Linked DNA regions of Halorhodospira halochloris. The protein of the gene in region 1 interacts with the protein of each later gene in a pairwise test. Links are inferred from orthologs where the notes say so. Each region holds a gene or a part of one and is shown in the gene's direction. Other genes may lie near its edges.

Evidence for each region.
Region 2: the proteins of recR (region 1) and recO interact in binary tests that used the Escherichia coli proteins (3 or more experiments, as listed by UniProt). The link is inferred for Halorhodospira halochloris from one-to-one orthologs.

What each region holds. Positions count from the first base shown.
Region 1 is NZ_AP017372.2:710,016-725,446, forward strand. The notes cover bases 5,592-8,590. They hold recR (recombination mediator RecR), read left to right. Parts: upstream 5,592-6,781; coding sequence 6,782-7,399; downstream 7,400-8,590. Other genes in these bases: dnaX (DNA polymerase III subunit gamma/tau), read left to right, coding at 5,592-6,378; HH1059_RS03450 (YbaB/EbfC family nucleoid-associated protein), read left to right, coding at 6,385-6,711; HH1059_RS03460 (histidine triad nucleotide-binding protein), read left to right, coding at 7,692-8,039; HH1059_RS03465 (HDOD domain-containing protein), read right to left, coding at 8,243-8,590. In the rest of the region: HH1059_RS03415 (PilN domain-containing protein), read right to left, coding at 1-727; HH1059_RS03420 (HEAT repeat domain-containing protein), read right to left, coding at 917-2,197; HH1059_RS03425 (NfeD family protein), read right to left, coding at 2,229-2,636; HH1059_RS03430 (BCCT family transporter), read right to left, coding at 2,671-4,335; more of dnaX, read left to right, coding at 4,660-5,591; more of HH1059_RS03465, read right to left, coding at 8,591-9,718; flagellar motor stator protein MotA, read left to right, coding at 9,937-10,809; orn (oligoribonuclease), read left to right, coding at 11,953-12,504; HH1059_RS03485 (sulfurtransferase), read left to right, coding at 12,543-13,349; ppsA (phosphoenolpyruvate synthase), read right to left, coding at 13,486-15,431. UniProt on the Escherichia coli protein: May play a role in DNA repair. It seems to be involved in an RecBC-independent recombinational process of DNA repair. It may act with RecF and RecO.
Region 2 is NZ_AP017372.2:1,755,246-1,768,034, reverse strand. What follows is about bases 9,819-12,789. They hold recO (DNA repair protein RecO), read left to right. Parts: upstream 9,819-10,910; coding sequence 10,911-11,669; downstream 11,670-12,789. Other genes in these bases: acpS (holo-ACP synthase), read left to right, coding at 12,458-12,789; pdxJ (pyridoxine 5'-phosphate synthase), read left to right, coding at 11,730-12,461; era (GTPase Era), read left to right, coding at 10,046-10,933; rnc (ribonuclease III), read left to right, coding at 9,819-10,013. Also shown: sdhA (succinate dehydrogenase flavoprotein subunit), read left to right, coding at 1-386; HH1059_RS08075 (succinate dehydrogenase iron-sulfur subunit), read left to right, coding at 407-1,189; HH1059_RS08070 (FAD assembly factor SdhE), read left to right, coding at 1,194-1,439; HH1059_RS08065 (hypothetical protein), read left to right, coding at 1,459-1,827; nadB (L-aspartate oxidase), read right to left, coding at 1,841-3,481; RNA polymerase sigma factor RpoE, read left to right, coding at 3,734-4,318; HH1059_RS08050 (sigma-E factor negative regulatory protein), read left to right, coding at 4,341-5,054; HH1059_RS08045 (Do family serine endopeptidase), read left to right, coding at 5,152-6,621; lepA (translation elongation factor 4), read left to right, coding at 6,725-8,524; lepB (signal peptidase I), read left to right, coding at 8,571-9,326; more of rnc, read left to right, coding at 9,333-9,818. UniProt on the Escherichia coli protein: Involved in DNA repair and RecF pathway recombination.

The sequences.
Region 1 (15,431 bases):
AGAGCTGGCCGTCATGGTAGTCGAGAGAGTATTGCAGTTCGGTGGCAATGGACTGGAGTGGTTGATCATTGCCATGGGCGGCGGCGATCTGCTCTGTGCCAGTGTTATGGCGTCGGGCGAGCCCCAGCCTGGAGCCGCGACAGATGGCAATAACCCCATCATTATCGCCAACATAGACTATAGCGACACCACCTTCGGCTGCCGGCATTTTGGCCGCCAAGTTACTTAGGGCGGTCTCGCGCATGAGAACGGCCTGCAGTTCGAGGTCCGCCCCGTGGACCGTTCGCGCTATTGCGGCTATGCGTTCTTGCCGTGCAATGCCGGCTAGGGCAATTTGGTGGTCGGCTTGGCGGCGGTCGCTGTATTGCAGCTGCGCCGCTACTGCCATCTGCTCAAATGGGATCTCCACCATGTCCTTGAGCCGAAAGCGCAGGGCTGAGGCAATCTCAGCCGGCGGCACTTGAGGTGCATCGATATGGCGTATCTCGTAATCGCTGCCATCAAGTACCACATAGGCCGGCGAGCCAGCGCAGTCATTGCGCTCGACCAATTCAGCGAGGGCCTTTTCCTGGGTCTGGGGAGTAGATTTGAGATAATCGGAGCTGATCAGCTCACTACCATCCGCCGAGACTATAGTGATGGCCACAAACCGTGGTGCCAGATGTACGCCCACGCGCATCTGCGCACTCTCCTGTTGCCACCACTCCTTTAGCTTGTCGTAATACATGTCGGCATCCACCTAGGGGGGCAAGGTGCTGCGCATTTCAGGTTTAATTCCTCCTCTTGAGAGCCTCTATAGATAGTTACGTATGGCTATTCGACTCCTGCGATAAAGGTGTCCGTAAACCGGTAGGTTTTGCAGCGCATAAAAACCCACATACATTAAGGTAATATCTTTTTTTGAATTAAGCAAATCTTATTGCGCTCCGCTCGATGCTATTTGCAGAGCCTCGCGGATGTGGCCTTGAAGCCCGACAAAGTCGCTGTTTGCCAGTGCCTTTTCGGCCTCTATAAGGTGTTTGTTGAGCCTGTGTAGGATAGCCTTTTGCTCGCCGAGAGCGTTGCGACTGGGTTGCCTTTGAGCCTGTTCCGGCTCATAGCGCGGCAGTTGGCGATAGAGTCTTTGTAGTGCTATGCGGGCATGTGCAGAATCTATATCCTCGCCGCGCAGGCCATCTAAGTTGCGTCGGGCGGCGGCTATCCTTTGGCTAGTTGGTTCGCCCCGCTGCGGATTAAATTCCTTAGTCAACTTCTCCAGCTCACGACGCGCTCGGCTTGCTTCGCTGTTGGTGCTGACAGTTTTGGTCAGTGCTCTTATATTCGCTTGGCGAAAGCGTCGCTGGAGCGCAGCTTCTGGGGGTTGCGGTAGCGCATGCCAGCGGGCAGTTAGGTTACGCCGCCGACTCTGCAGATTAGGCAGGTAGCTAACCGAGGCTAAACCGTGCATAGCGCGGCACAGTGCCTCTGGCATATTGCTAGCCCCGGCTTGGCTGGTCGGTTTGTGGATGTTTTCGGCTGGCTGGGCAATTGGGGCACTACTCTTGAGTGAATCCGGTTGCTGGTGGTAACCCTTGGGCCGGGCTTCGGCAACTGCTGCTTGTGGTGTGGCCGCGACGTCATCATCCGCTGTTGCTGTTGCATCTGTCTCGGTTTCTATCTCTGATTGTGGGCAGTTTGCCGTCGCCCGGTAACCTTCGTCCCCTTTGCTTTGGGCGCGCTGAGCGAGGTCGCTGAGGGTCTTATCGTCTTCGATTAATTGGGCTGCAAGGCAGCGATTGCGCTCTTCGTCGTCGTGCAGAGCTATCTCAGCGAGCAGTGCCGGTTGCTCTATGCGCCGAATGGCGTGGCGGCGCGCTTCGGGGTCGCGCGCTTTCTGGGCGACATAAGCAATTATGGTGGGGTCGTTGCATAGACCAAGTTCGCGATCGAGCGTGGTTGCATCGCAATCCCCGACTAGGAGTTGGCGGTAGCGGACCGAGGCAGCATTGCGTACCCGCGGGTCGGCCTCCCCGTGCAGATATGCTCGGAGTAGGTCGAGGTCGTTCACGCGCTTTATCGCTGCCTCGCGGACTTGGGGGCTGTTGTCCTGTATCAAACGCCCCAGAACCATGCCGCGGTCAGGATTCTGGATGGACAATTTCATTGCCGCCTGGCGGCGCACCTCCGGGTCTGGGCTGAGCCAGCGAGGCTGGAACAAGCTGGTGAAATTCTTCCAATGCGCCATAGGTTTACGTGGTCGGCTTAACGAACGCGGTCAGACCGTCGACACCGAATACCTCAACGTCCTCCCCTGGTTTAAAAGAGTGGTGATCAACACTGCGAGCCTGCCAAATCTCACCTTTGACGCGTACCTGGCCCGGTTTGTTGGGGGTGATTTCCCGCACCACCTCCCCGCGCTCGCCGATCAATGCCTCCTGGCCCATAGGATAGTACAGCCAGGCGGTACGTGCGAATACCGGGTATAAGATTAGGTCCTTTATCAGCCATGCTATGAATATGAGAATCGCAGTGCTGGCACTGACCAGGTTGTGATTAGCTGCAATAGCCGCCAGGATTGCGATAAGCAGCAGTCCTGGCAACTGGATAAGCCAATAGCTTATGGCCGGGTGCGTTCCTTGTTGGGTGCGCTTCAACATAATCTATGCCTTCATCCCAGGCGCCAGCCAAGAGTTAAATTTTGCCCTTCAGGCGCAACAATTTCTGCTCATGACGAAGACCGAGGAAGAGGCTTGCACAGATTAACAGAAGGACTACGGTGAATGGTAAGCCGGCTGTTACTGCCCCGGATTGCAGCGCCTCGAGGGCGGCATCGCCACCGGCGTAGAGCAGTGTGCCGGCGATTAGCCCCTGCAGGATTACCCAATAGATGCGCTGAACCTCGGGGGCATTGGTCTTGCCTCCGGAGGTAATACTGTCGATTACCAGCGAGCCTGAATCTGATGAAGTAACGAAGAAGATCAGTACCAGGAAGACCCCGATGGCTGAGGTCAGCATAGCCAGCGGCAGTTCGTTGAGCATGTGGAACAGGGCCATCGACTCATCGTCGCCTAGTCCCGCGGCAAGGTTACCTATACCTTCACGGGCCTGCTCTACCCCTGTGCCGCCGAAGGCAGCTATCCAGAAGATTGTAACCGCGGTAGGGACGATTAGCACAGCGGTCATGAACTCGCGTACACTGCGTCCGCGCGAGACTCGGGCGATAAACATGCCGACGAACGGCGACCAGGATATCCACCAGGCCCAGTAAAATACTGTCCAGTCATGGAGGAATTTGGTGTCCTCGCGCCCCACCGGGTTGCTCAGCGGTAGGAACGTTTCGAGATAGCCTGTGCCGGTGGTGTAGACGTAGCCGGCAAAGGCGATCGCCCCGGCGTTGACTATGATATAGAGCATCAGCAGTCCGGCGATCGAGATATTGATGTTGCTCAAGATCTTAATGCCTCGATCAATGCCGCGCAGGACTGAGATCAGGGCGATTGAGGTTACTGCCACTATGACCGCGATCTGTGTGGCCAGGGTGTTGGGTACGCCAGTAAATATGTAACTCAACCCGCTCGCTGCCTGTTGCGCACCTAGGCCAAGCGAGGTTGCGAGGCCGAAGACGGTAGCCAGTACGGCCAGTAAGTCGATTATATGCCCTATTGGGCCCCAGGTGCGCTCGCCCAGTAGCGGGTAGAATGCTGAGCGCACGGTCATCGGCAGACCTTTGTTGTAGGCAAAGAAGGCCAAGGCCAGGGCCATGATCCCGTATATAGCCCAGGGGTGCAGTCCCCAGTGATAAATCGTGGCACCGAGGGCGGCACGAGCACCCTGTTCGGTTTCGGCCTCGACGTTAAGCGGGGTGCCCCACCAGTCGGTGTAGAAGGCCACCGGTTCGGCGACGCTCCAGAACATCAGGCCGATACCCATGCCGGCGGCAAAAAGCATTGCAAACCAGGACAGTACTGAGAAATCCGGTTTGGCATCGGGACCGCCGATACGTACCTTGCCGACCGGTAAGACAATGAGCAGCAGGCAGAAGATGACAAAGATGTTGCCGGCGATTAGGAACAGCCAGTCGAAGTTGACGCGGGAGAATTCGAGTGCGGCATCTAGGGCCACTTTGGCCATGCCGCCGTCATCGGCAGCAGGATCGGTGAATATCAACGCTCCAATGACAAAGACTATTATCAGCAGCGAGCTGACTACGAAGACCGGGTTATGTAGTTCCAGCCCAAGTGGCTTTATGTTCTGGTCATCAAGGTGGCTGCGGGTGTCGTACTCGCGCTCTAGGGCGGCTATTTGATCTTGCGCCTGCCCATTCTGGTCCGGTTTTTGGCTGTTGTGATCGCTCACGACTTATCTGACCTTTCAGCAGTTCGTCTAACTCTTAGTTTGCGTAGCGTCGTGCGCTAGTTTAGAGTATATCAGCTAAACATGCGAGGAGAGGTGGCCGAGCGGTCGAAGGCGCACGCCTGGAAAGCGTGTGTACCGTCAAGGTACCGAGGGTTCGAATCCCTCCCTCTCCGCCAGGCGATGGTGGCCGCATTGGTCCCCCCGCGACGACACGCTGCGAACCCCGTCAGGCCCGGAAGGGAGCAGCGGCAGCAGCGCCCGTCGGGCGCCGGGGTGTGGCTGGTGTGGCCGCCTCCATCTTGCTAGTGGAGCCGCTCCAGGCCAATGACCTATCAAGCCCTTGCGCGAAAATGGCGTCCCCGCCGGTTCGAAGATGTGGCGGGTCAAGAGCATATACTGCGCGCCCTGAGTAACGCCCTCGCGGACGGGCGCATCCATCACGCCTATCTGTTCAGCGGTACCCGCGGTATAGGTAAGACCACGGTAGCCCGAATCCTTGCCAAGTGTCTGAATTGTGAAGAGGGCATCACTGCTACTCCGTGTCGGGAGTGTCCAAGCTGTCGCGAGATAGACCAGGGCCGATTCGTCGATTTGATCGAGGTAGATGCCGCCTCGCGCACCCGGGTCGAGGATACTCGCGAGCTGCTCGATAATGTGCAGTATTCACCCAGCCGGGGGCGCTTCAAGGTCTATATCATTGATGAGGTGCACATGCTCTCGGGCAGTAGCTTCAATGCGCTGCTCAAGACCCTTGAAGAGCCGCCTGATCACGTCAAGTTTCTGCTTGCCACTACCGATCCACAGAAATTGCCGGTTACAGTCCTCTCGCGCTGTCTGCAATTTCATCTGCGCCGTTTGCCGAGTGCCCTGATCTGTGAGCGGTTGCTTAAGATTGCCGGCGATGAAGGCGTCGAGGTCGATAGCGGCGCAGCGCTGCGCTTAGCCCGTGCCGCTGATGGCAGCATGCGTGACTCTCTGAGTTTGCTCGATCAGGCCCTCGCCTATGGCGATGGCGCGGCTCGCGAAGACGAAGTGGCCGCCATGCTTGGTTCCCTGGAGGGCAGCCAGGTGCTTGATATCATTGAGGCCCTGGCTGGAGGGGATAGTGATAGGGTGGTCCGCGCAGCGCGCGATCTAGCTGAGCAGGCAGCGGATTTCGATGCCATCCTGAGCGAGGTCGTGGCTACGGTACACACTCTGGCGTTGGCTCAGCAGGCGCCCGGGGTTATAGCTGAGGATGAGCCCGAGCGCGAACGGTTGTTGCGTCTGGCTCAGCAAATCAGTGGCGAGGATCTGCAGCTTTACTATCAGATTGGCATCCATGCCCGCCGCGACCTGCCTTATGCGCCCGATCCGGCAACCGGTTTCGAGATGGCGTTATTGCGGATGCTGGCGTTCCGCCCGGCGCAGATGCCACCTCGCGATGGTCGGGCCCAAGGCAGCGGGTCCCGGGACAGCAGGCCCGAGGATGGCGGACCCGGCAATAGCGGCGGGGGATCGCCGATCTCCTCAGCAGGCGCAGGGCGCACCCTTGCACAGCAGGGCGCAACGCAGCAGCAAGCAGGCAATAAAGTGCAGCAGCATGGCGCCAGTCAGCAGCCAGCGGCCCCAGAGCCAGGTCAGCTCGGCGGGCAGCAGGGTGCTGCATCCGCAGCGGCCGACTACTGGCGTAATGTTGTTGGCCAGCTTGATGGTATGCTGTACGCACTGGCCAGCCATTGCCAATGGGGCGGCAGGGATGGTAACCGTATAACCTTGCATCTTGATCAGGCGCAGCGCTATCTGCTCAATGATGAGCGCCGCCAGAGGTTGTGTGAGGCCTTACAGAGTAGTTTTGGCGAGGGGCAGCTTGAGTTGCGTATTGAGGTGATGGATACTCAGCTTACCCCAGCACAACAGGAGCAGCAGCGTCAGCAGGAGTTGCAGCAGCAGGCTGAAGAGAGCCTGCGCCAAGATCCGGGCCTGCAAGGGTTGCAGGATGCTTTCGATGCGCAGGTGCAAGGTGTACGGCCGATAGATGATTTACAGCAGAAACAGAGGTAGGCAGTCGTGATGAAAGGTGGACTTGGCAACATTATGAAGCAGGCGCAGAAGATGCAGGAAGATATGCAGAAGGCGCAGGAAGAGATAGCAGCTATGGAGATAACCGGCGAGGCCGGTGCCGGCATGGTTAAGGTCTTAATGACCGGCAAACAAGAGGTGCGCAAGGTAGATATAGATCCCTCGCTGTTCGAGGATGACCGGGAGATGGTTGAGGACCTGGTCGCTGCGGCGTTCAACGATGCGGTGCAGAAGGTCCAGCGCGAAAGCCAGGAGAGAATGTCCGGCATGGCCGAAAGCATGGGGTTGCCGCCCGGGATGAAGATGCCGTTTTGATCTTTTCTGACTGCTGTTTAGGTATTTCCCGGTAGTGCTCACAGGGATTTGATGGGGCCAATTAAAGCCCATGGGTAGCGCTTTTTCACCAGGATTGACTGAGCTTATCGACTCGTTGCGCCGGCTGCCTGGTGTTGGTGCCCGGACCGCGCAGCGGATGGCGTTGCATCTAATGCAGCGCGATCGTGATGGGGCTCGGCGGCTTGCAGCGGCCCTGAGCAACGCTGCAGACAGGGTCGGCGAGTGCCGTGATTGCGGTATTCTCACCGAGCAGCAGCTGTGCAGTATTTGCTCTAGCCCCAAGCGCGACCGTTCCCTGTTGTGCATCGTTGAGAGTAGCGCCGATGTTATCGCCCTGGAGCAGGCTACTGATTTTAGCGGCGTCTACTTGGTGCTCGGAGGCCAATTATCCCCGTTGGATGGTATCGGGCCCGAGGAGTTAGGGTTGGATCGCCTCGAGCAACGCCTTGCAGCTGGGCAGATAAGCGAGATAATCCTCGCCACCAGCCCTACGGTTGAAGGCGAGGCCACCGCTCATTATGTTCGCGAAATGGCTTGCGAGTATGCCGTGCGCACTACCCGTATAGCCCACGGGGTTCCCATGGGCGGTGCACTTGAGCAAGTCGATCAGGGGACACTTTCTCACGCCTTCCTGGGTAGGCAAGAATATGGTGGTAGCTCACAATAGGGGACTATCCCTGGGCCACTTAACCGCTCCGGAGTGGAGGACGCCGTAAATCCGTCCCTGGAGGGTGCCTCTAAAACTTCGCCGGCGCCACTCATCCGCCCCGGTGTGGAGGTCTTGGCGCCAGGGATGGCGCCATGAAGCCTCCAGGGATGGATTCACGGCGTCCTCCACAACGGGGCGGATGGTGGCGCCGGCGAAGTTTTTAGAGGTTCCCTGGAGCGGTTGAGTGGCCCCGGGGGATTTAATGGTTCCGAATATAGTCCACTGTTCATATTCAGCTTGAGGATGCAGGATGTCAGTTGAGGAAATCTTCGCGCAGATTGCACGTGGCGAGGGTGACGCCGATGTCGTTTATGAGTCGGAGCAGGTGGTAGCCTTTCGCGACATCAACCCGCAGGCCCCGGTACACGTGCTGGTCATTCCGCGTCGCCAGATCCAGACCCTGGAAGAGCTAACCCCCGAGGATGGTGATCTGTTGGGGGAGATGTTCACTGCGGCGCGTGAAGTAGCCCGCCGTGAGGGCATAGCCCAGAGCGGTTATCGGACTGTATTTAACTGCGGCCCGGATGGTGGCCAGGAAGTCTATCATCTTCATCTGCACGTAATCGGCGGCCGCCCGTTAAAGTGGCCTCCAGGCTGAAAGAATGGGCGCTGAAAGCTTAGCGTTCTCCGAGAAAAACTTCGCCGGCGCCACCATCTGCCCCGGTGTGGAGGTCTTGGCGCCAGGGATGGCGCCATGAAGCCTCCAGGGATGGATCCACGGCGTCCTCCACACCGGGGCATATGATGGCGCCGGCGAAGTTTTAGAGGTTCCCCGAGGCTGACTTGCCGCCTTGGAGAGGGTTATTTGCTGAGCTCTTTCAGGCGCACGCTGGCGAGTGCACAGAGTCGGCGAAACCTCTTGAAGCTCGTCTCGTCGAGGCGGTTGTCAACTCTGTGCCGGTCGGCGTAAAAAATGCCGCGCGGCACTTCACCGACATAGAGCGAGGCTAGGAAAAACGAACGCCCTGCAGCTATCCCTATCAAGGGGGCTGGGGCCCGGCCGCGCATGCGGTCAAAGCGATTGGGCTGCAGCCATACTGCCGCCGGTTTTGCCATGAGATCCTGGATAAGCGAAGGGCGCGATATGTCGACGCGGAAGCGGTGAAAGAGAGGATCACCTGTAGCGCCCAATACGAACTTTGCGGCTAGGGTCTCACGATCGGGCCTCAGTTCGGCATAAAGGACCCTGCTCAACCCCAAGCCATCGTATAGTCCGCTCATAGCCAAGTTCAGCACTGCGTCGTCCTGCTTGGCAGGCTCATTGCGTATCTTCAGTTTTTCTATTGAACGGGAATAGTCGCGCCGCTCAAGTTCGTTGCGGACTCGATTAAAGATATTCAGTCGTGGTGCCAAGCAGACACCGCCCTTCGCTTGACCATGGGAGAGGTACGGATTGGGGGCGGCGTCGACAGAGCCCTCTTCGCCCTCGCCAAGGAGCAATGGGGCGAAGGTTACCGGTTTCCAGGGCAATAGCGAGCTGGCATCGCGCGCTCCGGCTGTTATCTCCTCCTGGATACTATCTTCGCTAATCTCCAGTAGCTCACTAATCGCTTCAATTAGCGGCTTCATCTCGGGGTGCTCCCAACCCTGACGGGCTAGTGCGGCTAAACGCGCCGCTAGCCCAACCGCCCAGCTGCGCGGTGAGCGGGTGTCGGCGGCCATTGAGTGGCTTGATTCGGCGACTAGATTGGGTAACTTCCAGGCCTGCGCCAGGGCTTGATTCAGCTCTCCTAAGGAAAAGCCGAGAGTGACGTACTCTGCTTCAGAGGCGTATGTTGGCTCTGGGGCCATTTCATGGATGGCGCGCATTACCGCGCCGTGATCATGGATCCACATGGCCAGCTCAGCACTATGGCGCAGCATGGCGGCAGTGAATACCTCATTGGGCAACATATCGGCCAATTTGAATGCCCAGCGCCGTGCCTGACAGGCGGCGTGTATTGCCCGCTCACAGGTGAATAGATAGCCGCGGTAGTTGTCAGCATTGAGAGTATCCTGTGCCCCCGTCATGCTAGCGATGACCTTCTGCAGGCCGCCGGTACCGCGCATTAAGACGGCCTCTTCCATGCTGTGTATGCCGCCTTCAAAATGTCGCGGGGCAATGGCGTTAACGTCTCTGATCAAGTTCAAGACCAGCGCTGGGTCCCCATATACTTGTTCGGCCAAATCTCTGGGAGAGAGATCGAAATCGATGCTATGGGTGGGGATCCGCGGCAGCCGTGTCTCAGATAAGATGGCAACCCAGTCTGTAATTCTTTGCGTATAATGCTGAGCCATAGAGATCCTGTTATTGTATGGGAGCATTCGACTATTTCATTGGGGGGTGCTCTACCCAAACAGCTTTCGTAGCCCCCGTGCCAGGGGGTTAAGGGTAACAGAATACTAGTAACGCCTGAGTTTATAAATCAAACATCAAGCCCCGAGCCTTATTAGCGCACATAGGTTACACTGTGCGACGGCGATTTGCTTAGGTGCGAGGGTAGGATAAGCAGACCATGATAGTACTAATCGGCGCCGCTATCGCGTTCTTCTCGGTTATAGTTGGCTATGCAGCGCACGGCGGCCACCTGACCATCCTGTGGCAGCCTTATGAGTTTTTGATCATCTTCGGTGCGGCGATTGGCGGCTTTTTGATCGCCAATCCTATGAAGATCATCCGCCAAGTTATATCGACCGTGCCGAAGATACCTGGTGGTGCGCCCTATTCGCGCGAACATTATATGGACTTGCTGGCGCTGCTCTACGAGATATTTCAGCGTGCTCAGAAGGATGGGCTGCTTTCGATCGAGGATGATGTAGATAACCCGCACGAGAGCGAACTCTTTCAGTCATATCCGCGGATCCTAAATGATCATGTGGCGCTGGAATTTCTCTGTGATTATCTGCGCCTCATGGTGGGTGGCAATATGAACCCCTTTGAGATGGAAAATCTCATGGATGTCGAGATAGAGACCCACCATAAAGAGGCCGAAAGACCAGCGGCAGCAGTCAATAAAGTAGCTGACGCTATGCCAGGGTTCGGTATTGTGGCAGCGCTTTTGGGCGTAGTTATTGCGTTGGGTTCACTCGACGCTGATGTTATGACAATCGGTGGACTGGTGGCCTCTGCGCTGATAGGTACGTTTACCGGTATTTTTGCCGGCTATGCCTTTATTGGTCCGGTCGGGCAGGCGATGGAGCATCGAGTCACTGAACAGACCAAATTCCTTGAGACAATTAAGGTGACATTGCTGGCTGTGCTCAACGGATATAAGCCGGTTGTGGCTGTGGAGTTTGGCCGTAAGGCGATGTTCGAGGCCGAGCGCCCGACCTTCTTTGAGCTGGAAGAGCATGTGAAGATGATGGCCGCCAAGAAGCAGGAAGGATAGGGCGGATCGATACCCATGGTCGATGAGAATAAGACCCGCCCGATAGTAGTAAAACGGGTTAAGAAGGCAGAGCACGGCCATCACGGAGGGTCGTGGAAGATAGCCTTTGCCGACTTCATGACGGCGATGTTTGCTATCTTTCTGGTGCTTTGGTTGTTGTTGGCGCTGGATGATGATCAGCGCCGGGGGATTGGTCAGTATTTCCAAGATCCGACGGCATTTAAGGATCCGGCGAGTCGTGAGGTGATTGATTTTGAGGGCGAGCGGCAGGCTCCAATCGACCTAGAAGGTATGCCTATTGGTCGGGATTGGTTGGAGACCGAAGAGATGCGCGAACTCGCCGAAGACTTCCATGAGAGGGTCATGGGGATTCCCGAGCTGGAAGATTATCACGACCAAATCCTCATGGATCTGACAGAAGATGGGCTCCGTATTCAGCTAGTCGATGAAGAAGGGCGGCCCATGTATGAGTCGGGTAGTGCTCAGCCTGAACCGCACACCCAAAGGATACTCCGTGCTCTGGCCGAGGCCTTCGAGGGAATCCCTAATCCGATATCCATTTCCGGACACACTGATGCCCGTCCCTTTGTGCGCGATGACTACGATAATTGGTTCCTTTCGGCAGATCGGGCCAATGAGGCACGGGTGATTCTGCGTGACGCCGGTTTAGGCAGCGATCGCGTGGCTCAGGTCTCGGGCTATGCTGATACTATTCCCTTTGATAGAGAAGATCCTCGTTCGCCGGTAAACAGGCGTATATCTCTTACCCTGCTTAGCCCCGATGCGATATCAAGAATTGCCGAGCGGGAGGGATCGGTAGGTGAGTCGTTGGATATGGGACAGCTAGAAGAGGGTGGTCCAGTTGACCTGCTGACCCCGGAGGAGCGCCGCGAACGTGATGAGGGGGCGCAGTTAAGGCGTGAGCAGCCGCCTGACGTTGAAGACCCGGAACCGGAGCAAGAGGCTGAGGACCCGGAACCGGAGCGAGAGGCTGAAGAGCCGGAGGGCGAGCCTGATGGAGAGGATGCGGAAGGGGAGCCGCGTGATCTGTTAACCCCGGAGGAGAGAAGGCGGCCTGAGCCGGAGACTTGGTGATGTCAGTGGGCCGTTTTTGTCGTTAGTCGAGCATTATTTGGAGATTATATGGGCCTTTCGAAATGGAACTTGATTTGGATCGACCTTGAGATGACCGGGCTCGATCCGAGTCAGGATCGCATAATCGAGATGGCGGCAATTGTTACAGATAGCAACCTGGATGTTATTGCTGAAAGCCCAATTCTGGTGATCAATCAATCTCAGCAAGTGCTGCAGAACATGGATGAATGGAATACCAAGCAGCATAATCAGTCGGGTTTGATAGAGAGGGTTCGCTCTAGCACTATGGATGAGGTTCAAGCCGAGGATGAGATGCTGCGGTTCCTCGGTCAGTATGTGCCGGCAGGTGTCTCACCTATGTGCGGGAATAGTATATGTCAGGATCGGCGCTTTATGGCGCGCTGGATGCCGCGCTTGGAGGCTTATTTCCATTACCGCCACATAGATGTTAGCACCCTTAAAGAGCTGGCACGGCGTTGGGCTCCAGGCGTTGCTCAGGGAGTCTCCAAAAGTGGTTCCCATTTGGCGCTCGACGATGTGCGCGACTCAATCGCAGAGTTACGTCACTATAGGCGCGAGTTTATGCGCTTGCCCGTCTAAGGTAGGCCAGGTTTTCGCTCAGGAAGAAAGATCACCCTATGCTTTTATCTCCCCAACAGCTGAATGATCGACTCGGATCCGCGGGTGTGCTAGTCGTCGATGTCGGCGACCGCTCACGTTATCAAAAGACGCACATACCGGGGGCTGTTCAGCTCGACTATGAAGTCCTTGTTAAACGCGAGCCGCCGGCGATGGGCTTGGCCCCGGAGCCTGATTGTTTGGCTCGGGATTTGGCGGCTGTCGGGATAAGTGACGACATTGAGGTCGTGGCCTACGACTCGGACGGTTGTGGCAAGGCCAGCCGCCTTGCCTGGAGCCTGGATTGGCTTGGCCATCCGCGTCATTTCATTCTAGATGGCGGATTGCAGGGGTGGTTGGAAAGTGATCTGCCGGTTGGCAGAGAGCCGACTCAACCTAAACCGGCCTATCTGGATGAACAGGCGCGCGCACCTCATTGCTTGGTTGATTCGCAGTGGGTGTTACAGCGGCTGAATGATCCTGAGGTAGTGTTGCTCGACTGCCGTACCCGTGAGGAGTACACCGGGGAGCAATCCTTAGCTGAACGCGGCGGGCATATACCTGGGGCTGTCCACTTGGACTGGGCTGATCTTAAGGATCCCGAGGCAGCCCCAGCCTTGCGCAGCGAGGCTGAGCTGCGTGCCATGCTGGCCGAGCGGGGAGTGACAGCGGAGCAAGATATAGTGGTCTACTGTCAAAGCCACCACCGTTCGTCGTTGATGTACGTCGTCTTGCGCACCCTCGGCTTTGCTGGCGTGCGGGCCTATGCGGGGTCTTGGTCGGAGTGGGGTAATAATCCGGATCTGCCGGTTGCGGTGACAGAATAACGGCGGCCAATTAGGGAAACTCTAAAACTCCCCGTGGGGAGATTTTAGATGTCCCCATCAGTAGGGCTAGTCATAGCTAAAATAAGCCCCCGCCCAAGTTAGGGCGGGGACGGCGGCTTTGGCTGGCTCCTTTGGCTTACTCCTGGCCAGCTAGATAGAGCCACGTCTCAACCACCGAGTCGGGGTTTAACGAGACGCTCTCAATCCCCTGTTCCATCAGCCAGCGGGCCAGATCTGGATGGTCCGAGGGGCCTTGGCCGCAAATACCGACGTATTTGCTGTGCCGGTTACAGGCTTGGATGGCCATCGATAGCATGCGTTTGACAGCCTCATCGCGCTCATCGAATAGGTGAGCGATTGTTCCCGAGTCGCGGTCAAGGCCCAGGGTAAGCTGGGTAAGGTCGTTCGAGCCAATGGAGAAACCGTCGAACATCTCCAGAAACTCGTCGGCGAGTACCGCGTTCGATGGCAGCTCGCACATCATCATGACCTTCAAGCCATTCTTGCCTCGTTCCAGACCGTTTTCGGCCAGCAGGCTGATGGCGCGCTCGCCTTCGCTGAGCGTGCGTACGAACGGCACCATGATCCAGACGTTATCCAGGGCCATATCATCGCGCACCTTGCGTAAGGCCCGGCACTCAAGCTTGAAGCAGTCCTGGAAATGCGGTGCTATGTAGCGCGAGGCGCCGCGGAAACCGATCATCGGGTTCTCTTCGTGCGGCTCGTACTTCTCACCGCCGATCAGGTTGGCGTACTCGTTAGACTTGAAGTCCGAGAGGCGCACTATGACCGGCTTGGGATAGAACGCTGCACCGAGCATTGAGATGCCCTCGGCGAGCTTATCTACGTAGAACTCTTCGGGGTTTATGTAGCCGGCGGTCTGTGAATCTATGACCCGCTTAACCGATGGTTCCTGCTGATCGTACTCGAGAAGAGCTTTGGGGTGAATGCCGATCATGCGGTTGATGATGAACTCTACCCGGGCCAGTCCGACTCCCTCATTAGGCAGGAAGCTAAAATCGAAGGCCCGGTCGGGGTTGCCGACGTTCATCATAATCTTGAACGGGATTTCGGGCATATCCTTCAAAGAGACCTCGCGGACCTCAAAGTCCTGCAGGCCTTCGTAGATAAAGCCGGTGTCACCTTCAGCGCAGGAGGCTGTAACCTCGACGCTATCGGGGATCTTCTCGGTGGCATCGCCGCAGCCGACAATGGCCGGAATGCCTAGCTCCCGGGCAATTATGGCAGCGTGGCAAGTGCGCCCGCCGCGATTGGTGACAATAGCCGCGGCGCGCTTCATGATCGGCTCCCAGTCGGGGTCGGTCATGTCGGTTACGAGCACATCACCGGGTTGGACACGGTTGATTTCATCAATGCTGGCCACCACCCGTGACGGCCCGGCGCCGATGCGCTGGCCGATGGAGCGCCCTTCGGCGAGAACTTCACCGCGGTTTTTGAGGTGGTAGCGCTCGAGGACTTGGCCACCATCGCGGCTTTTGACAGTTTCAGGGCGAGCTTGGAGGATATATATACGCCCATCGTTGCCGTCTTTGCCCCACTCGATATCCATCGGCCGGCCGTAGTGCTGCTCGATTGTTACCGCCTGCCGGGCAAGGCTATTAATGTCCTCGTCGGTCAAGCAAAACCGCATCCGGTCTTGTTCAGGAACATCCACGGTTTCGACCGTCTTGCCATGGCCGGTTTCGCCCGAGTAGACCATCTTGATGGCCTTACCGCCGAGGCTGCGGCGTAAAATGGCGGGGCGTCCGGCCTCCAGGTTGGGCTTGTAGACGTAGAACTCGTCGGGGTTTACTGCTCCCTGCACGACGGTCTCGCCCAATCCCCAGGCGGCGGTGATGAAGACTGCCTGGTCGAAGCCAGATTCAGTGTCTATGGTGAACATTACGCCTGAGGCGCCGATATCGGAGCGCACCATGCGCTGGATGCCGGCGGACAATGCGACCTGCTCGTGATCAAAACCGTGATGAACCCGGTAGGATATGGCCCGATCGGTGAACAGCGAGGCGAAGACGTGATGGATTGCTTCGCGGATGCCGTCGAGTCCGCGCACGTTGAGGAAGG
Region 2 (12,789 bases), 1.0 Mb from region 1 along the record:
CCATGCAGCAATACGCTGCGGTCTTCCGCACCGGTGAAGTCCTGGACGAGGGCTGCAAGCGCATGGACAAAGTACTGAAGTCTTTTGAGGATGTTGCGGTTCGCGACCGCTCATTGATCTGGAACTCGGATTTGATCGAGACTCTGGAGCTGGAAAATCTCCTCGGTTGCGCAGTTACCACTATCCACTCGGCACGTAATCGCCAGGAGAGTAGAGGGGCCCATGCGCGTGAGGACTTCCCCGAGCGCGATGACCAGAATTGGTTGAAACACTCCCTCGCTAGCCTGCAGCAAAACGGCAAGGTTAGCCTTGATGAGCGTCCGGTCCATCTCAACACTCTGACCGACGAAGTAGAGAGCGTCCCGCTGCAGGCGCGGGTATACTGATCAGCTAAGGGAAGAGAGCAATGGCACAGTTCATACTTCCGGCCAACTCCCGGGTTCGCAAGGGCAAGGTCTACGATGCCGCGGAGGGCGGTGGCGAGACGCGGCGGGTGCGTATCTACCGCTATGATCCGGAGAGTGGCGATAATCCGCGGATGGACACCTTCATCCTTGATGCCAATCGCACCGGCGCCAAGGTTCTGGACGTTTTGCTTAAGATAAAGGATGAGATTGATCCGACTTTGACCTTCCGGCGCTCCTGCCGTGAAGGCATCTGTGGCTCCTGCGCGATGAATATCGATGGTGTCAATACGCTAGCTTGTACTAAGGAGCTTGAGGAGATAAAGGGGGATGTAAAGGTCTATCCATTGCCTCATCTGCATGTAATCAAGGATTTGGTGCCGGATATGACCCACTTCTACGGCCAGTACGCAGCCCTTGAGCCGTGGATCAAGACGCAGACTGCCACCCCACCAGATCATGAACGGTATCAGTCCAAAGAGGAGCGTGAAGCCCTGGACGGGCTTTACGAATGCATCCTTTGTGCCTGCTGCTCGGCATCTTGCCCAAGCTATTGGTGGAACAGTGATCGTTATCTGGGCCCCGCGGCACTGCTGCAGCTTTATCGGTGGATTGCCGATAGTCGGGATGAGGCAACAGAGGAGCGGCTCGACTTGGCTAACGATGCCTACCGGCTGTTCCGCTGCCATACCATCATGAACTGTACGGCTACTTGTCCTAAGGGCTTGAATCCGGGCAAGGCCATAGCAAAGGTGAAGCGTTTGCTCGCCGAGCGCGAGGTTTGATCTGTTGACACTGCAGCAGTTGCGCTGGCGATGCCGGCGCGGGACCAAAGAGCTGGATTTGGTCCTAGGTAGGTTCGTCGAAGAAGGTGGATTTGAGCAGCTTGACGCCTCAGGTCAAGCTGCCTTTTATGACCTGCTTGAGCAGGAAGATCACCTGCTCCAGGAGTGGTTGATCTTCGGTAGCGATCCCACGGAAGGGGAGTTAGCCAGAATTGTCGAGCGGATCAGGCAATCTATGTATAAGTCCTAAAGGTAATGGGGTAGTCTTGTTGGCTGCGCTGTCTGTTGCACTGCTAACAGCCCTGACATTCCCATTGCTGGGTGCGGCCAACGGCTGGCTGGTTGTGCTCTTCATACTCGCTGTCACAGCTGCCCTTTTCCCGGATTACAGGTTATGGCGGAGGGCAGAGCGGGTTGATACCTGCCATTTCGCTCCTAATGGCATGATCTATTTGCGCACCAAGTCCGGCAGGCGCATGGTAGCAACCCTGAGGGCCTCTTTTGTCCATCCATACTTAGTTGTCATCTGCTTGCGAGCGAGTGATAAGCAGCTCTACTGCCTTACACTACCGCGTTTTCTGTTTGCTGAGAACTGCCATAGGGCGCTCCGCGAGAGGGTTTGCGCCATCCGTCGGTGATGCCAAAGGGCCTTTATCTGCCCCGGCTGCGCAAATGTGCAAAAGGTCGCGGCCGTGCCGGCACAAGCAAGGTACTCGACTTCTGTGCCTCATCGGGGGATGGAAAATCCAGGGTGTAGTGCAGTCCCCGGCTTTCGCGACGGCGCGCGGCACAGCGGACGGTTAGTTGAGCTACCAGGATGAGGTTGCGCAGTTCGATCAGATCGCCGCTGACCCGGAAGTGGGTATAAAATTCATGAACTTCCCGCATTAGTAGATCGATCCTGCGGCTCGCTCTCTCTAATCGCCGGTCGGTTCGGACAATACCAACATAATTCCACATCGCGCGCCGGATTTCTGCCCAGTTGTGGCTGACAACGACCTGCTCATCAGAATCTGTTACTCGGCTTTCATCCCAGGCGGGTAGTTGCGGAAGAGACTCATGGCGCGCTCCGCTAGCGGCTATATCCCGCGCTGCAGCTGAACCGAATATCAGGCACTCAAGCAGCGAATTGCTAGCCAGTCGATTGGCCCCGTGCAGGCCGGTACAGGCGGTCTCCCCAACTGCATATAGCCCGGGGACGCCGGTGCGCCCAGCCTCATCGGTGACCACCCCGCCGCAGGTATAGTGGGCTGCAGGCACAACTGGCAGTGGATCCCGGGTCATATCCAGACCGAGTTCGAGGCAGCGCTTGTGGATGTTCGGAAAGCGCTCGCGGATTAATTCTGCAGGGCGGTGGCTGATATCTAGGTATAGGCAATCCGCCCCTAGTCGCTTCATCTCATGGTCAATGGCGCGGGCCACCACGTCGCGAGGTGCCAGTTCGCCGCGCTCATCGAAGCGGTCCATAAACCTTTGGCCATCAGGCAAAAGGAGTTTTCCTCCCTCACCTCTTACCGCTTCGCTAATCAGGAACGAGCGCTCCTGGGGGTGATAAAGGCAGGTGGGGTGAAACTGGTTGAATTCCAGGTTGGCAACACGGCAGCCGGCGCGCCAGGCCATGGCAATGCCATCACCGGTTGCGGCATAGGGGCTGGTCGAGTAAAGGTAGACCTTGCTTGCTCCTCCACAAGCCAGGACCGCGCAGGGGGAGTGGATCAATTCGACCAATTCCGTTGCAGAGTTATAGACGTATGCCCCGTAGCAACGATCTTGAGCCAGTCCTAGGCGTGAACCAGTTATTAAGTCTATCGCGTAGCGTCCCTCGAGCAGCTCTATGTTTGCCCGCCGCTCGATGATCGATGTCAGGGTATGCGATATTGCCAAGCCCGTAGCGTCTTCAGCGTGGACAACGCGGCGATGGCTGTGGCCACCTTCCTGGTGGAGGTGCAGTCCGGTTGTTCCGGCGCCGGGGTGAATACGCGAGAAAGGAACCTGCTTGTCGATCAGCCACTCGATAGCCTCACGCGCCTGTGTCGCGACTAATCGGCTGATATAGTGGTCACTCAGTCCGGCACCTGCCTCAAGGGTGTCCTCGACATGGGCATCGACCGAGTCAGTGGCATCAATGGCCGCAGAGACCCCGCCCTGGGCATAAGGCGTTGCCCCGTCGGTCATAGCGCCCTTGGACAGGATCCCTATACGCAATCTCTCCGGCAGTTGGAGGGCGACGGTTAGCCCCGCCAAACCGGTGCCAATGATTAAGACATCGTATGCTTTGCGTTGTTTTGCCATTTACTTGCGCTACTGTACATGCATCGGATAGTCTGCCAAGCTTCGCATGGTCGGGTTGACCGCGGCAAATCACCCATCCTCAAATCACCGATAATTTTTGATAGTGTGCGAACTCACGCCTTGCCAGAGTGTCTACAAGCATAGCAGATCTAGGATTGAGCGGCTTTGGGCCCAGTTGCTGTCGGCTCCGCTCTCCCTTAATGTGCAGCGTACGTGTGGGGCATGTTGCGCGAGCACAGGAGGGGACCGGTAGTGACCATATCCAGGGAAGCGGACAGAGAGCTTGTTAAGCGAGCCCAGGCTGGCGATAAACAAGCCTATGACGTTTTGGTGCTGCGCTATCAGCAGAAGCTTGTCAAGCTGATAGGGCGCTACGTGCGGGATCCGCAAGAGGCTCAGGATGTCGGTCAAGAGGCCTTTATAAAGGCCTATCGTGCCTTGGACAGCTTCAGAGGCGACAGTAGTTTTTATACCTGGTTGTACAGGATAGGCGTTAACACGGCGAAGAATCATCTTGTGGCGCAGAATCGCCGGCCTCCGGATTCTGACGTCGATGCAGAGGATGCAGAGCGATTTGATATAGATACCGTTTTACGGGATCAAGATACGCCGGAGGCAGAAGTTGCTCGAGAGGAGATAGAGCGTGCGGTAGTGGGGGCCATTGAGGCCTTGCCTGAAGAGCTGCAAACAGCAATCACTCTGCGCGAGCTTGAAGGCTTGAGCTATCAGGAGATATCGCAGGTAATGGATTGCCCTGTCGGTACTGTTCGGTCGCGGATATTTCGAGCCCGCGAGGCCATAGATAAGCGTTTGCGGCCGCTTGCCGAGCAACGCTGAGGTGTAACGGGAGGGGTTGGTTATGTCCACAAAAGATGAACAGGATCGTCTCGACGAGCAGCTATCGGCCCTGGTCGACGGTGAGTTGAGCAAAGAGGAGCAGGCTTTTGTTCTTCGCCGTATAGGTCACGACAGGTCGGTCCGTGAGCGCCTGGCTCGTTATTTCGTGATGCGCGATGCATTGCAGCGCAACCTCCCAGAATATCCACGAGCAGGTTTGGCCGAGCGGGTACATGCCGCATTGGAGCACGAGGCGAAGCCTGGGCACAGTGGTAGTTCCGCCTTCAATTGGCGTCGCCCTGCTTTAGGCGGATCCATAGCAGCGAGCGTTGCGCTCGTATCCGTGTTATGGTGGCAGGGAAATATGCAGTATGCGGGTGATCAGGCAGGTGAGGTGCCGCAGCCACCCCCTGCTCAGCAGCAGGCTGATATAGGTACGGAGAGTCAATCTGGCCGTCCTGCAGCTGAGCAGCAACAGCCTGCTGAAAGTCAGGCTGTGAGCAGTGGCGGCGCGACTATGCCAGTAGGTGCTGACGTCGGTTTTGCTGAACCTTGGCACAATGTCGAGCGTGTCAGTGGGGCAGAGCTAGAGCGTCGCCAACCGCCACAAGCCGAGCAGAGCGGGGATAGAAGTAAATATCATGGGTATCCTGGTGTGCCAGAGGTTGTGCCTGGTAGCGATGACCCTATAGAGTCGTACGAGTCATTTGAAGGTCAACGTGCAGCTGCGCCTTGAGCCGTCTAGTTGTGCTTTTTGTTGGCAAAATTAGCTGACACCTGGATAGACGGAGTGAGAGTGAGTTGACCTTCGCTTATTGGAGGTCTGCAAGCGCATGAATGGAATTAGGCACGGGTTTTGGCAGGGTTGGACAGCCTTCGCCCTGCTGGCTATGTTCTTTTTCAGCCCGTCCTGTCTCGCTCAATTGCCTGATTTCGTCGATCTGGTGCGCGAGAATCGCGCCGCTGTCGTTAATATAAGTACCCGTCAACAGTTTCAGCAGTACGATTTTCTTCCAGAGGGATTAGATCCTGGACAGGAGTCATTGCCTGACCCGCATCAAGCCCCACGTCAAGGTATGCCCGAAGGCACTCCGGGCCATCCTCACGGGCAGCCAATGCCGGATCCGTTTGGGAAGGATGGCGAGTCGCTGGGGTCAGGTTTTATCATCGGCAGCGACGGTATCATCCTCACCAATGACCACGTAACTGCCCGTGCGCAAGAGATCATTGTACGCCTCTCCGATGGTCGTGAGCTTGAGGCCGAGGTCATAGGGGCCGATGAGCGTACCGATTTGGCAGTGTTGCAGATCGACGCCGAGTCTCTGCCGACCGTCAGTATCGGCAGTGGCGAAGACTTGGCGGTTGGCGAATGGGTGCTTGCCATCGGGTCGCCATTCGGCTTTGAGCATTCAGTTACATCAGGGATAGTATCGGCCAAGGGTCGCTCCTTGCCTCATGGTAACTACGTACCTTACATCCAGACAGATGTTGCTATAAATCCCGGCAATTCCGGCGGCCCTCTGTTTAATCTCGACGGCGAGGTGGTAGGAATCAACTCGCAGATCTATAGCCGCACAGGCGGTTTCATGGGGCTCTCGTTCGCCATACCCATTGAATTGGCAATGGAGGTTGCAGAGCAGCTGCAAGAGACTGGCCAGGTGCAGCGCGGTTGGTTAGGAGTAATGATTCAAGATGTTACCCGCGAACTGGCGGCGGGGTTCGGCCTTGATAGGCCGTATGGGGCACTAGTCGCAGAATTGCTAGAAGATGGCCCAGCCGCGGACGCTGGAATCAAGAGCGGTGATGTTATACTTGAGTTTGCAGGCCGTTCAGTGGATAGCTCTGCAGCATTGCCGCCAATAGTAGGTAGGGCGGAGGTCGGTTCTACTGTTGAAGTCGTAGTTTTGCGCGATGGTGAAAAGAAGAGTGTTGAGGTAGATATAAAGCCTCTGCCCGATGATAGCCGAATCGCTGAGCCCGCTGCGGATGACGAGCAGGGTAATGTAGAGCAAGGAGAGGCAAGTGCTGTTGGGATTAGAGTTGAGCCTTTGCGGGAAGAGGAGCGCTCTAGATTAGATCTCGAAAAGAGTGACGGGGGTGTGCTTGTAACAGAGGTTAGCGGTCAGGAGGCGATAGATGCCGGGTTCCAGCCTGGCGATATCTTGGTTACTCTAGATCATCAGCCGGTCTCATCCGCAGAAGAATTTGCCACCCTGGCCGAGGACTTAGAGAGCGGCAGTTCGGTACCGGTGCTAGTTATCCGCGACGGGCAGCCGAGTTTCCTCGCTCTGCAAGTGCCCTGATAGTCTCCCATAGGGACCTTAAAAAGGTAGAATATGAGCGCCTTTGCTCAAGTGCGGGGCGTTTTTTTGTTTTTGTGACGGCGACAAATAGGACGCGCCAGGTATGGAGAACATCCGCAACTTCTCGATTATTGCCCACATCGACCATGGTAAATCCACCTTATCTGATCGGTTCATCCAAATGGCTGGAACCCTTACCGACCGTGAGATGAACGAACAGGTTCTGGATTCCATGGATCTGGAGCGCGAAAGGGGTATTACCATTAAAGCGCAGAGTGTCTCGCTCCAGTATAAAGCGCGGGATGGTCAGACCTACGAATTGAATTTTATCGATACCCCCGGCCACGTCGACTTCTCCTATGAGGTGTCACGCTCCTTGGCTGCCTGTGAGGGTGCCCTGCTCGTAGTCGATGCGTCACAAGGAGTGGAGGCGCAGAGCGTGGCCAATTGTTATACCGCAATTGAGCAAGATCTTGAGGTGATTCCGGTACTCAATAAGATCGACTTGCCCTCGGCCGAGCCAGAGCGGGTGCTAGAGCAAATTGAGGAGATAATCGGCCTAGATGCCAGTGAAGCGCTTATGGTTAGTGCTAAGACCGGCGAGGGTGTCGATGACCTGCTTGAGGCCTTGGTAGCTAGGATTCCCCCGCCCAAAGGGCAGCCGCAGGAGCCGCTTAAGGCGCTAATAATGGACTCCTGGTTCGATAATTATCTGGGTGTGGTTACCTTGGCGCGGGTCTTTGACGGCGAGCTGCGCAAAGGCGATAAGATTCAGGTAATGGCTACGGGTCGGGAGTTTCAGGTCGACGAGATCGGCATCTTTACTCCCAAGAGAACGCCTTGTGAGCGGCTTTTACCCGGTCAGGTCGGCTATGTTGTGGCTGGCATTAAGGATATTGATGGCGCTCCGGTGGGCGCTACCCTTACCCATCAGTCCCGTCCGGCTGCCGATCCGGTCCCCGGTTTTAAACAGGTCCAGCCACGAGTCTTTGCTGGGCTCTTCCCAAGTTCTTCTGATGACTTTGAGGCCTTGCGCAACGCCCTAGGAAAACTGCGCCTAAACGATTCAGCCTTAAACTACGAGCCGGAGAGCTCGCAGGCACTCGGCTTTGGCTTCCGGGTCGGTTTTCTCGGTATGCTCCATATGGAAATTATCCAGGAGCGCTTGGAGCGAGAGTACGGCCTCGATTTAGTGACTACCGCGCCGACCGTTGTTCACCACGTAATAACCAAAGATGGTCAGCAGCTAGAGATTGATAATCCGGCCAATCTACCGCCGATAGGGGAGATTGAGGAGATCCGTGAACCAATCATCGAAGCCAGTATCCTGGTGCCACAGGAGTTGGTTGGTAATGTCTTGGCCCTGTGTGAGGAGAAGCGCGGGGTTCAGAAAGAGATGCAGTATGTCGGGCAGCAGATCTCCTTGATCTATGAGATGCCGCTAAGTGAAGTGGTGCTGGACTTCTTCGACCGCTTGAAATCGGCTACCCGGGGGTTCGCCTCTTTTGACTATGAGCTGAAGCGCTTCCAAGGCGATGACCTAGTCAAGCTGGACGTATTAATAAATGGCGACAAGGTAGATGCACTGTCGAACATAGTCCATCGCGAGCATTCATACCACAGGGGACGCTCTTTGGTTGAAAAGCTCAAGGAGATAATCCCGCGACAGATGTTTGAGGTGGCTATTCAAGCGGCTATAGGTAACCAGATAATTGCCCGCAGCACGGTTAAGGCGATGCGTAAAAACGTTACGGCTAAATGCTACGGCGGTGACGTGACCCGCAAACGCAAGCTGCTGGAGAAACAAAAAGAGGGTAAAAAACGCATGAAGCAAGTTGGCAAGGTGGAGATACCTCAGGATGCCTTCCTTGCGGTGTTGCGAGTTGACAGTGCTAAAGAGTGAGCCGGATTAGCCAATCCCCAATAACCTTAGAATAACTGGAAACGCCATGAACTTTGAGTTGTTGCTGGTAGTCCTGACTATATTGACCGCTCTGGTGTGGGGGTGGGATAAGTGGTTGCGCGAGCGTGAGGGCGTAGATCGTTCTCAAGATCCGTGGTATATCGATCTGCCTCGCTCGCTGTTCCCTATTATCCTTATTGTTTTGCTGTTGCGCTCGTTTATTGCTGAGCCGTTTCGCATCCCCTCTGGGTCGATGTTGCCGACCCTGCAGGCGGGTGATTTTATCCTGGTGAATAAGTCGGCATACGGAATCCGCTTGCCGTTGCTGCGCACTCGGCTGTTTGGTGAAGGTGAGCCTGAGCGTGGTGAGGTGGCGGTCTTTCGGTATCCGCGCGATCCTAGCCAGGATTATATAAAGCGCGTGATTGGCCTGCCTGGTGATGAAATCAGCTATCAGAACCGGGTATTCTATGTTAACGGCGAGCCTCTCGAGCAGAGCCATGTCGGCCCTTATCAGCGCTCCGACGCAGGGGGCTCGGCTCGCGTCTACAGAGAGCAGGCTGATGATAACGAGTACCGTATAATCCATCATGAGGAGCCGGCGACTGGTAGCTTTACATATACGGTTCCTGAAGGCCACTACTTTACCGTCGGCGATAATCGGGATCGGAGTGCTGATAGCCGGGTATGGGGGCCTGTGTCGGATGACTATTTGGCGGGTCGGGCAATGATGATATGGATGAGTTGGGATAGTGAGGAGGGCGGATTAGCCTGGGATCGCATCGGTCAGCGCATTGAGTAGCCAAGTATGTCAGATCTTCAAGAGCTGCAGCACCAGCTAGGATACCGTTTTAATGAGATCGGTCTACTGCAGGAGGCTCTAACCCATCGCAGTGCCGCGGCTAGGCACAATGAGCGTTTGGAGTTTCTGGGTGATTCTGTTCTTAACTTCGTGATTGCTCAGGAGATATTTCGCCGCCGGCCGCAGGATAGCGAAGGTTCTTTGTCGCGGCTGAGGGCGAGTTTGGTAAATCGTTCGACATTGGCTGAGATTGCTCGGGGGCTGAATTTAGGCTCTCATCTGCGCTTGGGCGGGGGCGAATTGAAGAGCGGTGGCCATCGTCGCGATTCAATCCTGGCCGATACCCTCGAGGCCGTTATAGGTGCCGCGTACTTAGATAGTGATTTTTACTCGGTGGCAGCGATGGTAGTTGCCCTTTATAGAGAGCGGCTCGATTCTCTGCCTGATGAAGGTCTGCTCAAGGACCCAAAAACACGCCTGCAGGAAAAGCTGCAGTCAACCCGTCGGCCCTTGCCGGAGTACCAGGTCCTCGATGTCAGTGGCCGTGCCCATCACCAAATGTTTCGCGTTGAGTGTCGGCTGGTCGACTCTGAGCAGAGGAGTGTTGGCGAGGCGGGGAGCAGAAGGCAGGCAGAGCAGCAGGCTGCAGCGACGATGTTGGGGGTTTTGGGTGGTGAAGAGGCGTAGTAGTCCATGGAGAACTCAAGAGGGCAAAATTAATGCTAGAGCATAGCGGAATGTGCGCTATTCTGGGCCGGCCCAATGTCGGCAAGTCGACCCTGCTCAATGCCCTGCTAGGTGAGAAGGTCAGCATAGCGACGCGCAAGCCGCAGACTACCCGACACCGTATTCTCGGAGTGCTCAATGGTGGCGGTACGCAAGTCGTATTTGTCGACACCCCAGGCTTGCATCAACATGAAAAACGAGCACTCAATCGTCAGCTCAATCGCGCTGCCTTGGGGGCACTGGAAGATATCGATCTAGCTCTCTTTGTCTGCTGTGGCTTGGAGTGGCGGGATGCGGATGATAGCGCTCTGGGGGCGCTAGAAGGCGTTGACGTTCCGGTCATACTCGCGGTCAATCAAGTTGATCGGGTAAAAGACAAGCGCAAGCTTTTGCCCCATTTAGAGCGGCTCACGAAATTGCGTGATTTCGCAGCCGTGGTCCCGGTTTCAGCAACTCGCGGGACCAATCTGGAAGAATTACAGCTAGAGGTGGTGAAGCGTTTGCCGCAGGGGCCGGCACTCTTTCCTGCTGAGCAGATCACCGATAGAGACACGGCCTTTCGAATCGGTGAGCTGATCAGGGAACAGTTGATAGTTGCCCTTGGTGATGAGCTACCCTATTCGACCACGGTGCAGATAGAAGAGCTGCAGATTGGAGAGAGTTTGACTCGGATCGGTGCAGTGGTTTGGGTGGAGCGCTCAGCACAGAAACCTATAGTTATTGGCCAAGGAGGAAAACGCCTAAAAAAAGTCGGCAGTTTGGCACGCCAACAGATCGAAGAACTGCTCGAACAGCAGGCACATCTAGAATTGTGGGTCAAGGTCAAAGAGCATTGGACCGACGATCGGCGCGCTTTGCATGAATTTGGCTACACGGATTGAGCAGCAACCAGCATGGATTCTGCATAGGCGGCCTTACCGTGAGACCAGCGCCCTGCTGGAGCTTTTTACCTATGAGCATGGCCGTTTGGGAGCGGTAGCGCGGGGAGTCAAAAATCGCGGCTGGAGCGCTCTTATCGAGCCTTTTGTGCCGCTTCGGGTGAGTTGGGGTGGCCGTAGTGAGTTGAAAAGTATCAACGATCTGGAACAGGCAGGAAGATCGTATCGGCTCAGCGGGGTTGCTCTTGCCTGTGGCTTCTATATGGCAGAGCTGATTATGGCTCTTACTCGTCGTGAGGATCCTCATCCCCGGACCTGGCAAGCTTATGGTATAGCCCTGGATGGTATTATGGATCAGCGGCGAGAACCACTTTTGCGCTGTTTTGAGGTTGCCTTGCTGGAGGAGTGTGGCTACGGATTGGCCGTGCATGAAGATGTCCACGGTGCCCAGATACAAAGATCAGCGAGTTACTTATACTACCCTCAACGCGGCCCGGTGCCGGTTGCGGCCGCGGCAGCTCAAGGCCACTCCCGTGCTGGTGATGTTGCCGTGATGGTTGGCGGGGCCACTCTGCTGGCCCTAGCTGAGGGGGATAAAGATTATTTAGGGCAGGATCCGGGGCGCCTAGAGTCGCGCCAACTGCTGCGCGCGGTTATCGATAAGCACCTTAATGGCAAGCGACTACATAGCCGGGAGATGTTTAGGGGCGTTGCCTCTAGGCGGGGCCTGTCAGGTTAATCCCAATTGATACATCGATAACAAGCTAGAATTCAACCAGCGGAGCAAAGACTAGCTCAAATGCGTACGACTCCAATCCAACTCGGTGTAAATATAGATCACGTCGCCACTCTTCGCCAGGCTAGGGGTACCCGTTATCCAAATATACTATACGCTGCTGCCGAGGCTGAGCGCGGTGGGGCCGATGCCATTACCGTTCACCTGCGCGAAGACCGACGGCATATCCAAGATCGTGATGTCGAGGAGCTACTGCGCCACGTCCAGACCCGCGTTAATCTCGAAATGGCAGTCACTGAGGAGATGGTCGGTATTGCCAGGTCTCTGCAGCCCACCGACTGCTGCCTTGTTCCGGAGCGGCGTGAGGAGCTTACCACTGAGGGCGGGCTGGATGTGGCAGCCGATCCGGAAAGGGTGCGCCGCGCTTGTCAGCAACTTGCAGAGGCTGGCATACGGGTGTCTCTGTTCATCGATCCGGAAAGCGAGCAAATTGATGCTGCGCTGAATGTCGGGGCTCCGGTGATAGAACTGCACACTGGTGCATATGCAGATGCCCCGGACCTGCAAGCGCGAGGTAAGGAACTAGCGCGTTTGCAGCGAGCAGTTGAGTATGCAGGGCAACTTGGTCTACAGGTTAACGCCGGACACGGTTTGCATTACCACAATGTCGAAGCCATAGCGGCTTGGCCTCAAGTGGCTGAGCTTAATATCGGTCATGCCATAGTTGCCCGGGCTATCTTCACCGGCCTAGCGCCAGCAGTCGCAGAGATGAAACGGCTGATGAGATTCGCATGATTGCAGGCATTGGCACAGATATTGTGGCAATTGAGCGCATGCGCAAGGCCTGGCAGCGTCATGGCGAAAGGCTGGCTCAGCGCATTCTTACTCCCCATGAGTTTGATCTGTTCGATTCCTGCGTTGCCAATGAGGTCGCCTTTTTAGCCCGCCGCTTTGCGGCGAAAGAGGCCGCAGCCAAGGCGTTGGGTACCGGTTTTCGCGATGGGGTCGGGCTGCGCAGCTTGGAGGTAGGGCATGACAGACTTGGTAAGCCTGGGTTGCGGCTGCTTGATGGTGCGGCTAAACGCGGCGAGGCTCTCAAGGTAAGTGAAATTCATTTGAGCCT